DNA from 4 places in the Bacillus sp. TCT6 genome. Region 1 is predicted to be linked to each of the others. Evidence: riboswitches for the same ligand, from Rfam matches in the RefSeq annotation. Region 1 holds a riboswitch; each other region holds the start of a gene.
The links. Region 1 has a riboswitch for S-adenosylmethionine ahead of AC0ONG_RS14940 (hypothetical protein). Riboswitches for the same ligand answer to the same signal wherever they lie in the genome.
Positions count from the first base shown of each region.

Region 1 (3,135 bases):
GAAGTTAGTTATTCCGAAGCAACATGGTGCATGGGCCATGCTTGTTATTCCTTTTTTATTAAGTGTCATACTTGGGAAACCTACTATTTATCATATTCCATTGTTTTTAGCGTGGTTTTTTATCTATTTAGCTACGTATCCATTTCTTACGTACATAAAGCAAAGACGAAAAAAAGAGTTTTTACAAGCTGCCATTGTTTATTTCAGCATTGCGTTCCTATTTGGGATGATTTCTTTATTATATGAGTGGCGAATTCTTTTATTCTTAATAGTAATGATTCCATTATTTATAGTGAATATGTATTACGCCCGTCAAAAAAATGAAAGAGCACTATTAAATGATATTTGTGCAATCATTGTGTTTTGTATCGGTGGGTTAATTAGTTATTACTTTTCAATGAAGCAAATCGATCATACAGCTTTATTCATTGCACTTATTTCATTTTTATACTTTTTAGGTAGTACGTTCTATGTGAAAACGATGATTCGTGAAAAAAATAACCCGAAGTATCGTCTTATATCTTGGGGATATCATATCTTATTAACGATAATTGTATTTGCGATTAATCCGTGGTGTTCTCTTATTTTTATACCAAGTGTCATTCGAGCAATTGTGTTGTATGGCAAAAAAATTTCTATTATAAAAGTAGGAATTTTAGAAATTGCTAATTCTGTATATTTTTTAATCATAACGGCAATAATTATGAAGTATGCCATTTGAAAAAACTTCCCATCAATAGATGGGAAGTTTTTAATCTTTTTCTAAAATGTGAACGGTGTACTCGCAACGTTGAATAGCTTGTTCAACAGCATAAAGTGATTGTTCAATACGAGCGCGATTAAAATCTTTTTCAACTGTTTCGAGCGCTTCTTCTAAACAATTTTTAGCTTCTTGTAATGATTGAAAAGAATCTTGTACATATCCGCGAGCATTTTGATGCATTTCATAATCCTCCTTGCATGTTCGTATATGGGTAGTATGAACAGTAAGGAAGAAAATATAATTTGTTATATTTATTATATTTGTTTGACAATTAAAGTGGAATTACGTATAGTAAGAATTAAGTGAATATTTTCTTATCCAGAGAGGTGGAGGGACTGGCCCGATGAAACCCAGCAACCGCGATGCAGGTGCTAATTCCAGCAGAACATATTTGTTCTGGGAGATAAGACGAAGATATATACGTAACTTCTTCTTATCGGAGAGGTTTTTTTATTGCAAAAAAACCGATTACGAAAATTTATATTAAGAAGAAAGGGGTTGCGCATTACTGTGACACTCGAAAAATACGTAAAACTGCGTAGTACAGTTTATGAATATATGATAGAGCAAGATAAGCCGATATCATTATTAGATATTCAAGAACATATCGTTTCGCATCATGAAGGAAAATTCACGAAAAAGATGTTGCATCAATTTTATTTATCAAGATTATTAGACGAACTAAAACTGGATGGGAAAATTACATTAGCTGATGAATATCTCTATGCTGAAAAAGGGGTATTGTATAAGGCGAGAAAAGGGAGCTAAGCTCTCTTTTTTTCTTAAAATAACGGAGTATGTAGAGTAAAAGACTGCTAAAGCAGCCTGATACAGGGAATGGTGTTGAGTGTGTAGTGTCAAAAATTGAATGTGCCTGAAAGAGGCAATTCATATCGGCTGCAAATGAAAAGAGACACCTTCGCCGAATAGGTGTCAGTCATTTTGTCATATAGACTTGCTATTTGACAGTTATTAGAATAACATGCAGGGGCTCTAGAAGTCAAAAGGGAATTAAAGGAAGAGGTGTTGTTATGTATGCTTATTTAATAAAAGAACTATATAGGCATATTCCGAAATATATTATTGATAGAGGATATGAATATTATGAAGATGGACATGTAGAAGATGTTGAAGTACATGATAATAAAGTATTTGCTTTTGTGAATGGTAATGCAGGAAATTATGAAGTCGTTATCGACCTCAAAGATTTTTCAGAAAGTAACTGTGAGTGTCCCTATGAAAATTATTGTAAACGTATGGCGGCAGTTGTTTATGATATTCAAGGCACTGGTGAGAGTGCAGTTAAAGAGAAACTGAAAGATTTAGAAAAGGAAGAGTTACTTACTGTATTAAACCGTTTATTACAAAGTTCGAAAAACGTGCAAATTGTAGAGAAGTTGTTAAAGAAGGGGAAACTTTAACTTATAGAGGGAGTTGTTATGTAGTGAATGTACTAATTGTATACGCTCATCCTAATCCTTCAAGTTTTAACGCGGCGATTTTAAATCATGTGCAAAAAGGACTACAGGAAACAAATCATTCAGTTACCGTACTTGATTTATACAAAGAACAATTTGATCCAGTCCTCGTATTTCATGAAGAGAAGAAAAGACGTGATTTAGTAAATGAAGAAGAAACAGCTCGGTACAGAACGTTAGTAGAAGAAGCAGATACACTTTTATTCATCTATCCAATATGGTGGTGGGGGATGCCAGCAATTTTAAAAGGATTTATCGATCGTATTTTCGTAGCTGGATTTGCTTATAAATATGAAGGGGTTCTGCCGAAAGGATTATTGCAAGGGAAAAAAGCGTGGGTTATTAATACGTTAGACTCGCCTCTATGGTACGTCGCATTGTTATATCGATCAGCAGATTGGATTATGATGAAGAGAGGTGTTTTACGTTTTTGTGGCATTCGCGATATAAAACGGTCAGTGTTTCAATCTGTGAAAACGAGTAAAGTATCAAAGCGTGAAAAATGGTTATTACAAATAGAAGAAAAGGCTCGTACATTATGAATGAAGTCGACCGTATTATAAACTGTGTTCAGTATGATGGCGAACTTTTTCGGAAGTATGTTACGCGTTTACTTCAATTGAAAAAATGCAGCGATACATTTCAACAAATTCAAATTGAGTTAAGAAATGACTACTTGATAAGAGGAATTTGTGAAAGAGAAGTTGATGAGGTAGTACGGGGAAGTAAAGAATATGAAATGCATTTTCTTCCTAAAGTATTACAGTGGAATTTTTTGAGGGAAAATCCATATCTAATTGAAAAAGTGTGTGAAGATTTTTTTGCGTTTGAGGCATTACATCTTAAGGACGTAGAGTGGAATACAGTTATAAATTGCATGGGAAATAAATGATT
Region 1 is NZ_JBVYHX010000001.1:2,930,169-2,933,303, reverse strand. Features, by position in the region: gene AC0ONG_RS14950 (YwiC-like family protein) at 1-721, shown strand, start outside; gene AC0ONG_RS14945 (hypothetical protein) at 752-943, opposite strand; SAM riboswitch class I at 1,075-1,173, shown strand; gene AC0ONG_RS14940 (hypothetical protein) at 1,274-1,531, shown strand; gene AC0ONG_RS14935 (SWIM zinc finger family protein) at 1,795-2,184, shown strand; gene AC0ONG_RS14930 (NAD(P)H-dependent oxidoreductase) at 2,208-2,783, shown strand; gene AC0ONG_RS14925 (hypothetical protein) at 2,780-3,133, shown strand.

Region 2 (3,135 bases), 1.7 Mb from region 1:
CATTTGAAACATCCTCCCGTTTTTTATTATCGTTTATCTATTCGAGTCGTTAAACTATCACCAATCCACTGAATTAAAAATACAACTAGTAACACACAAATTGTCGCAACGATTGTTACATCGTTATTTCCTCTTTGGAATCCTTCTAAGTAAGCAAGTGTTCCAAGGCCACCAGCACCAACAACTCCCGCCATTGCTGTATATCCTACTAAAGCAATTGTCGTAACCGTAATACCAGATACTAATGCTGGTAACGATTCTGGAATTAACACTTTCAAAATAATTGTGCTTGTTTTTGCTCCCATTGCTTTTGAAGCTTCAATTACACCTTTATCAATTTCGCGAAGTGCGATTTCAACCATTCTCGCGTAGAATGGTGCCGCTCCAATAATTAAAGCCGGCAGCGCTGCACTTGCTCCAAGAATTGTTCCAAGAAGAATCTTTGTGAATGGGATTAATAAAATAATTAAAATGATGAACGGTATAGAACGGAATATATTTACGAATGCTCCAATCACCGTATTAATTGATTTGTTTTCCCATAAATTATCTTTTGCTGTCATGAAGAGTAACAATCCTAAAATTAGTCCTAAAACAAATGTCGCAAGAGCTGCGATTGCCGTCATATATAACGTTTCACCCGTTGCTTCTAACATTTGATTCCAATCAACATTTGCGAGTAACTTATCCATGTGCAATCACCTCCAGCTCTACTTGATCTTGATGAATTCCTTCTATTGCTTGCTGGATCGCTGTTTCCTCACCATTTAAATGAACAACTAAACTACCGTAAGAACCGTTATTCGTTTGTGCGATATTTCCTTGCAAAATGCTAACTTCTATATCACTGCGTTGCATCAATCGTTGAAGCACTGGTCTTTCTACAGCCTCACCAATAAACTGCAAACGAATTACTTTTCCATCTGGATATTTTTCAATTAAACTTTCAATCATTTCATTTGTATCTTCAGAATCTGTTAACTGCTGTACAAATCGTTTCGTAATATCTTGCTTCGGATTACGGAATACATCAAGTACTGGACCCGTTTCTACAATCTTTCCTCTCTCCATTACCGCCACTCGATTACAAATCTTTCGAATTACGTGCATCTCATGTGTAATGAGTACAATTGTTAAACCAAGGCGCTTATTGATGTCTAATAGTAAATCCAAAATTTGATCTGTCGTTTCTGGATCAAGAGCCGACGTTGCTTCATCACATAAAAGTACTTGTGGGTTGTTAGCTAATGCTCTTGCAATCCCAACGCGTTGTTTTTGTCCCCCGCTCAGCTGAGATGGGTACGCGTCTCCTCTTCCTTCTAATCCGACAAGATGAATTAATTCATCAACACGTTTTCTTCTCTTCGTTTTATCAACACCTGCAATTTCAAGTGGAAACTCAATATTTTCACGTACAGTTCGTGACCAAAGTAAGTTGAAGTGTTGAAAAATCATTCCGATTTCTTGCCTTGCCTTACGAAGTTCACTTCCTGTAATTGTTGATATAACACGATTCGCAATTGTAATTTGGCCAGAAGTCGGTTTTTCTAACTGATTAAACAATCTGATTAAAGAACTTTTCCCAGCGCCGCTATATCCGATAACACCAAATATTTCGCCTTTTTCTATTTTTAAATTGGCGTTATCTACAGCAGTGACATCACCGCTTTTTGCTTTATATATTTTCTTTACATTCTCTAATAGAATCATGATGTATCACCCCTTTTTTTGTTTAGGTCGACTCCGCAATTTTTTATGTTTAATGCGTGTAGTCCACCGTTATCACTACTTTTATTGTTTGAATGTCCTCCACATTCAAACAATAAAAAAACCTTTCTGCTTTAGAGAAGCAGAAAGGTTTATGTGCGTATATAACAACATTATCCCTCTCTCTCATCTCTCAAAGCATTTGCTTTGCAGGAATTGGCACCATTTCAACATAAGTTGACGGTTGCCGGGCTTCACAGGGCACAGTCCCTCCACCTCTCTTGATAAGAGAAATCAGATTCAATTTTCGTCTGATTTGTAATTTATGAAATTGTCTATATTTTATGAATTGAATTGTATCAATATCCAAACACCATGTCAACAGAAATTTTCGCAAAAAATGAACCTTCAGAATTTTAAGCACCTACTGACATCGGTTTACATATATGAAACATCGATTCGACTAATAGCATCGTTCGATACGTTCCCGAATATTGTACACGTCCATCGTTCATTAACATTTGCAATCGTACATTTCCATTAACCAATTGTTCTATATCCTTTTCGTCTAAGCAAATGATTTGTTCCGTTCCTCTTTCCTCATGTACCAGCTCTATATAATCTCTTGAAATTTGTAACGAACAACTTTCATCTCCCAAACGGAAATTAACAGTTTTTTCCTCTCGTCTTAAAAGCGGCTCTAAATGATATTGACCATTAGCGTAATTTACAAATGATTGAAGCAAAGAATATAATCTCACCCTAAATCACATCCTTCATATCACTTTCTATTACATACCATTCCCTCTCACTAAAGAGCAATCCTGTTATTTTCGCTCGACAAATACTGTATCCATCCTGCATCTCGACATATTTCCCAAGAAATATGTCGAGGCGGCAAAAATTTTGCCGCCTACTTTAATTCCGTATATAAATATTCAACCGAATGAAATGCGTATATCTTCTTCATCAGTGTCCCATTTTCAAAAACAAGTAAACAAGGTACACTTTCAATCCCATACTCTTTTGCTAAATGTGGAGCATAATTTAAATCTAACATCCCAATTTTCAACTCTTCAATTGTCATCTCAACGACTGTTAACATCTTTTTTGCTAATTGGCATGTTCCACACATTGGAGTATATACATATAACACTGTTTTTTCTTCGTTCTCTATTAGGGATGTAGCTTCGGCTCCTGTCCAATCAATCACTTCTATCATTCCTTACCGTAAATATTCTGTATAAACGTCAATGTCGGCTCCCCATAATACATTTGCTAAGTGTGTAGATGGCGCAGTTGCCACTTCTCGGTATGAGCGATCAATATAGATATGCTCGGCTTGCGGAAATTCTTTTCGAAATTGTTTCCTTAACTTTTCTCCAGCATCATCAGCATCTACTAGCACATACACTTCCTTATCAAAAA
Region 2 is NZ_JBVYHX010000001.1:4,608,865-4,611,999, forward strand. Features, by position in the region: gene metQ (methionine ABC transporter substrate-binding lipoprotein MetQ) at 1-3, opposite strand, end outside; gene AC0ONG_RS23775 (methionine ABC transporter permease) at 27-692, opposite strand; gene AC0ONG_RS23780 (methionine ABC transporter ATP-binding protein) at 685-1,710, opposite strand; SAM riboswitch class I at 1,891-1,998, opposite strand; gene AC0ONG_RS23785 (hypothetical protein) at 2,124-2,468, opposite strand; gene AC0ONG_RS23790 (thioredoxin family protein) at 2,621-2,929, opposite strand; gene AC0ONG_RS23795 (toprim domain-containing protein) at 2,933-3,135, opposite strand, start outside.
Region 2: linked by a shared signal. The riboswitch ahead of AC0ONG_RS23780 (methionine ABC transporter ATP-binding protein) and the one ahead of AC0ONG_RS14940 (hypothetical protein) in region 1 are both predicted to bind S-adenosylmethionine.

Region 3 (3,135 bases), 1.5 Mb from region 1:
CTAAAACGGATCCGAATTTGATTGCATCGAAAATTTGTGGTTCTTTCTCGTGAGAAAGGTTTACACATTTTGCATAGCAACCGCCTTCAATATTGAATACACCGTTATCAGACCAACCGTGCTCATCATCACCGATTAATTTACGGTTTGGATCAGCAGATAAAGTTGTTTTACCTGTTCCAGATAAACCGAAGAATAGTGCTACGTCACCTTCTTCACCTACGTTTGCAGAGCAATGCATAGAAAGAATATCTTGTTCAGGTAGTAAGAAGTTCATAATAGAGAAGATTGATTTTTTCATTTCTCCAGCGTATTCTGTACCACCAATTAGTACAATACGTTTTTCGAATGAAACCATAATGAATGCTTCAGAGTTTGTACCGTCAACAGCTGGATCAGCTTTGAAATTCGGTGCAGAAACAATTGTGAACCCTGACTCATGAGTTGTTAATTCTTCTTCAGTTGGACGAATGAATAATTGATGTACAAATAAATTGTGCCATGCATATTCATTAATAACTTGAATTGGTAGGCGGTAATTGCGGTCAGCGCCTGCAAATCCTTTGAAGACGAATAACTCTTCTTTTTCTTTTAAGTATTCTAAAACTTTAGTATATAATTTATTAAAATGTTCTTCAGAAATCGGTTGGTTCACAGCTCCCCAAGCAATTTTGTCAGCAACCGATGCTTCTTTCACAATAAATTTATCTTTAGGAGAACGTCCTGTATATTTTCCTGTTGAAGCAGAAACGGCACCAGTAGAAGTTAATTTCCCTTCATTTCGCATTAATACTTTTTCCACTAATTGCGGAACACTTAGTTGAATCTGTGCATTGCTTCCGTTCAATAATTCGTGTAAACCAATTTGGACATTCACAGTACTCATATTTATATACCATCCTTTTCATTTAATGAAATATTTCTCGTAATCCCCAACAAGAGTATAACACAATTATATAAATAATGTATACTATTTATTTCTTTTTGTTTGTGTGAATGTATTATTTCCCTATTAATATTTCATTTTAGGCGTATTGAGAAAAACTTTCAGGAAAATGTGAATATTAATTGACAAATGAATATCATTTCTTTAGTATAGGTTGGGACGGATACTCTCTTATCCCGAGCTGGCGGAGGGACAGGCCCGATGAAGCCCAGCAACCTCACTTGTATTGATAAATGCAGGTGAATAGGTGCTAAAACCTGTGCGAGGCTACAGGTCTCGAACGATAAGAGCGAAGGGCAAAAAGCAGTATGCAAGTAGCAAATTAAACCTTTCCTCTATGTAAAGTAGGAAAGGTTTTTCTGTATGCTTGTGTGGGAGAATAAATGTATGTCGCAGTTTGTGGCAAATTAAGGATGAGTTCCGTACAATATATACAATTACTGTAGGGAGGTTTACCACATGACAAAAAAACGTCATCTGTTCACATCTGAGTCTGTAACTGAAGGACATCCAGATAAAATTTGTGACCAAATTTCTGATTCAATTTTAGATGCGATCTTATCAAAAGACGCAAATGCACGTGTAGCTTGTGAAACAACTGTAACAACTGGTTTAGTATTGGTAGCGGGGGAAATTACGACTTCTACTTACGTAGATATTCCGAAAATCGTTCGTGAAACAATTCAAGGCATTGGTTACACACGCGCAAAATACGGATTCGATGCAGAAACTTGTGCTGTTTTAACATCTATCGATGAGCAGTCTGCTGACATCGCTATGGGTGTTGACCAAGCGCTAGAAGCACGCGAAGGTCAAATGACTGACGCTGAGATTGAGGCAATTGGTGCAGGAGACCAAGGTTTAATGTTTGGTTTTGCATGTAATGAAACACAAGAATTAATGCCACTTCCAATCTCGCTTGCTCACAAATTAGCTCGCCGTTTAACTGAAGTACGTAAAGATGATACATTATCATACTTACGTCCAGATGGAAAAACGCAAGTTACAGTTGAGTATGATGAAAATGGTAAACCAGTACGTGTTGATACTATCGTAATTTCTACACAACATCACCCAGATGTTACATGGGAAGAAATCGATCGCGACTTAAAAGAGCACGTAATTAAAGCTGTAGTACCAGCAGAATTAATGGATGGAGAAACGAAATTCTTCATTAATCCAACTGGTCGCTTCGTAATTGGTGGACCACAAGGTGATGCTGGCTTAACAGGACGTAAAATCATCGTTGATACTTACGGTGGATACGCTCGCCACGGTGGCGGTGCATTCTCTGGTAAAGATGCAACAAAAGTTGACCGTTCTGCAGCATATGCAGCTCGTTATGTTGCGAAAAACATCGTAGCAGCTGGTCTTGCTGACAAAGCAGAAGTACAACTTGCATACGCAATCGGTGTAGCACAACCAGTATCAATTTCAGTTGATACATTCGGCACAGGTAAAGTATCTGAAGACGTACTAGTAGAACTAGTTCGTAACAACTTCGATCTTCGCCCAGCTGGTATTATTAAAATGCTAGACTTACGTCGCCCAATTTACAAACAAACAGCAGCTTACGGCCACTTCGGACGTACTGATGTAGATCTTTCATGGGAACGTACAGACAAAGCTGCAGCTTTAAAAGAGCAAGCTGGTCTATAATATATGAAAAAAAGCTTTGCGCGGTGAGCGCAAAGCTTTTTTTATTTCGTTTTACTTACAATTTGAATACATGAACTACAATATACTTCTCCATCTAGCTCAATATACTTTTTCATATTAGTCATGCCACTTGCTGGAAATGGCATATGAATCCAAGCCTTTTCATACGTTTGTATTTCCTTTTTACATGATTTACAAAGGGTGGGTTTCTTCTGGAACATATGTAATCAACCGTTCATTTGACGTGCTTTACTTGCGCAAAAGGCACTGCTTAGTAAAAATAGTGTCGCGAATATAATGCTTACTAATGTAGCGTATGGAATTGCGCCTTTTAAGGAAAAGCCGACAGTGATTGAAGCGATGAATAAGAGGATAAATGTTGTTGTTAATTTTTTATATAGTTCCATAATATGTAGACCTCCAATTTATTTTTTAGTACAAGTTTTAAAATTGAATTCTATTATGTAGAAAATATAAGGAGTAGCTAAAGATGTGTAGTCTAGGAGTATAAGAAAGTGCACTTTCCTTTT
Region 3 is NZ_JBVYHX010000001.1:4,408,404-4,411,538, reverse strand. Features, by position in the region: gene pckA (phosphoenolpyruvate carboxykinase (ATP)) at 1-886, opposite strand, end outside; SAM riboswitch class I at 1,115-1,236, shown strand; gene metK (methionine adenosyltransferase) at 1,406-2,605, shown strand; gene AC0ONG_RS22580 (hypothetical protein) at 2,647-2,826, opposite strand; gene AC0ONG_RS22575 (hypothetical protein) at 2,833-3,012, opposite strand.
Region 3: linked by a shared signal. The riboswitch ahead of metK (methionine adenosyltransferase) and the one ahead of AC0ONG_RS14940 (hypothetical protein) in region 1 are both predicted to bind S-adenosylmethionine.

Region 4 (3,135 bases), on a different contig from region 1:
CTCTTTTTCAACGGTCAATGTTACGTTTTCTAAAGATAAGAGCTGTGCCATGTTTTTTCTCCTTTCGATTCCGTTTGACGATTTTTGGATCAATCGCATCTTGCAAACCATCACCAATTGCATTAAATGCGAACATAATGAGTGCAATCATGATTGCCGGGAAAAATAGCTGCCACCATTCTCCGCTCAATAATGTCCCGAGTGCATCATTCGTCATCGTCCCCCAACTTGCCGCTGGTGATTGTACTCCAAGTCCTATAAAGCTTAAAAATGATTCTGAAAAAATAGCTGCTGGAATTGTAAATGATAAATTTACGATAATAATCCCTGTTAAATTCGGAATTAAATGCCCATATATAATTTTCATATGTGATGTACCTAATCGCTCTGCTGCAATAACAAACTCTCTTTGTTTTAAAGACAATACTTGTGCTCGAATGAGACGAGCCATTCCAATCCATCCCGTTAATGCAAGAGCGATAATAATGGTGAAAAGACCTGGTTTCATAACAATTAATAGTAAAATAACAATTAATAAATATGGGATGCCGTATAATACTTCAATTCCTCTTATAATCCACTCATCAATTAACGTTCCAAGGCGATTACGCCCTCTCACATATCCACTAAATCCACCAATCAGTACACCAAGCCCTATATCGAGGGCAGCTGCTACTAATCCAACTGTTAGTGAAATCTTCCCACCAGCCCAAGTACGTGCCCAAATATCTCTCCCTAGATCATCTGTTCCAAACCAATGTTCACTACTCGGCGGTAAATTTGTTGCCTCTTTTACTTGTTCACTCGCAGTAAATGAAGTTAAACTTTCGCCAATAAGCGAGAAAACAATAATTAGCAATAACGTCACTGTTCCTAAAACTGCGATTGGATTCGATATAAACTTACGAAACACTTCTTTCTTTCTGCTAATTGTTTGCTGATTTTTATTTATCGTTAATTCTTTTTTCTCTTCTTTCGTTAATAACTGTTCATTAATCTCATAAGCTCCCATTTAAATATCCCCCCTCCTTATGTAATAGAACGAATACGCGGATCAACAATGCGATGAATAATATCTGTAATGAAAATACAAGCAATTAATAATGCACTATAGAAAATCGTTGTTCCCATAATCACCGGATAGTCTCGGTTAAAAATACTATCTACAAAATATTTTCCTAGGCCAGGAATTGAAAAGATTTTTTCAATAACGAAAGTCCCTGTTAAGAGTCCAGCCATTAACGGTCCAACAAATGTAAGTACTGGAACAATCGCATTTCGAAGAGCGTGTCTTATAATAATCTTCTTAATTGGTATACCTTTTGCTCTTGCTAGCTTAATATAATCACTCTGCAGTACTTCGATCATATTAGAACGAACAAACCTTGTAATAACTGCGATTGGCCCTAACGCTAATGCAAAGGATGGCAATACCGTATGTTCGAATGTTCCCCAAGAGGCTACTGGTAAAAACTCAAATTGGATAGCGAATACTTGTATAAATAGTGGTGCTAAAATAAAACTTGGAATAGAAATACCTAAAATTGCGAGCAAACTCACACTATAGTCAATTACTCTCCCATGATATAGAGCAGCAAATGTCCCTGCCGCAATTCCTACTAACAATGAAATAACAAGTGCTTGTAGACCAATAATTGCTGATGGACCAAAGCCAGTTGTTATAATTTCTGATACACCTTGCCCGGTTGATTGAACCGATTCACCAAAATCAAAATGAACTACACCGTCTAAATAAGCAACATATTGATTCCATAACGGTTCATCAAGGTGATACTTCGCTCTCATGTTTTGGATCACTTCTTCAGGAAAGATTTTTGCATCTGATGAAAATGGATCTCCCGGAATAATATGCATAATTAGAAATGTCACTGTCGTAATAACCCATAGTGTGAACACCATAACCGATAATTTTTTAATTACATACACTTCAATAACCCCCTAAACACATGAATTTACTTTGTTTTATGAATGTACTTTTTCCATTACTCCCTTTTCTCTTTTTAGAATACAAAAAGCCTTGATCTTAAAAAATAAGATCAAGGCTTAACAAAAAAAGGCCCATCACTTATCTTTCAAGACTTGCTTGCTGGAATTAGCACGGTGTTCCTATTACAGAACCCGCTGCTGAGGTGTCATAGGGCCAGTCCCTCTACCTCTCTGGATAAGTAAATTGCTATATTATTATTTGGTTCAAATTGTATATTTCGAATTATAATTCTGAAAAATTGAAAAGTCAATCGAATTGGATAAATTTAGAAAAATCAGTTTTTAATTCGTTTATCGAAATTACAGTTTTCGGCTTATCATAAAAAGAAATGATGTTAAAGGAGTTATAAGATGGACCCCTTACTTCTTGCTACTATAGGATTACCCTTAACAATCGTTATACTTGTCATCATCGGCTCCTATAAACTCTTTATTAAAAAGAAACATATTACTTCTTTTTATACTCCTTTCGATAATATTACCGGGCAAACTATTTCCGAATTTCACGAAGAACAGAAAATATTAGTATCTGAGGATGAAGACAGAGATGGCAAGAAGAAAAAATAACCTTGCACAGGCAAGGTTATTTTTTCGTTTCTGCTTGAAAACGTTTATAGTATGTCGATGCTGTTGCAAAGTTAATTTCTATATCACGAATCAACGATGAATCTTCTTCTTTAGCTAACTTCTGTAATTTTTTCATCGCTTGTTCTGATTCATTCAAGAAACCAACATATACCTCATGTTCTTGCTCTTTCGACTTCGGAACACGAATTTCTTTACGTATATGATCAATATCTTCTAACATGCTCGTTGTTACCTTTTGCACGTCTTCTTTATATGTTGCATTCGTTATTTCCTTACCGCCCTTTTCTTTTGCCACTTCAAATAACTGCAGTGCTTTATTAATTTCTTTATTCATTTTTATATCGTATTTTTCATGTACTGCAAGGTATTCTTTCATCTCTTCTGTTTGTTCAGTAGATTGCTCTACCTTTTCTTTCGGTTCTTTCGTATCTTTATTTCCATTACATCCTGCTAGAAGGATCATACTTCCCATTACAGCAATACCCAAAACCTTCTTCATCTCTTCTTCTCCTTTTATCTACAGCTATTACTCATTATAGT
Region 4 is NZ_JBVYHX010000004.1:24,789-27,923, reverse strand. Features, by position in the region: gene AC0ONG_RS29765 (ABC transporter ATP-binding protein) at 1-51, opposite strand, end outside; gene AC0ONG_RS29760 (ABC transporter permease) at 8-1,012, opposite strand; gene AC0ONG_RS29755 (ABC transporter permease) at 1,030-1,947, opposite strand; SAM riboswitch class I at 2,084-2,189, opposite strand; gene AC0ONG_RS29750 (DUF3951 domain-containing protein) at 2,359-2,574, shown strand; gene AC0ONG_RS29745 (hypothetical protein) at 2,591-3,094, opposite strand.
Region 4: linked by a shared signal. The riboswitch ahead of AC0ONG_RS29755 (ABC transporter permease) and the one ahead of AC0ONG_RS14940 (hypothetical protein) in region 1 are both predicted to bind S-adenosylmethionine.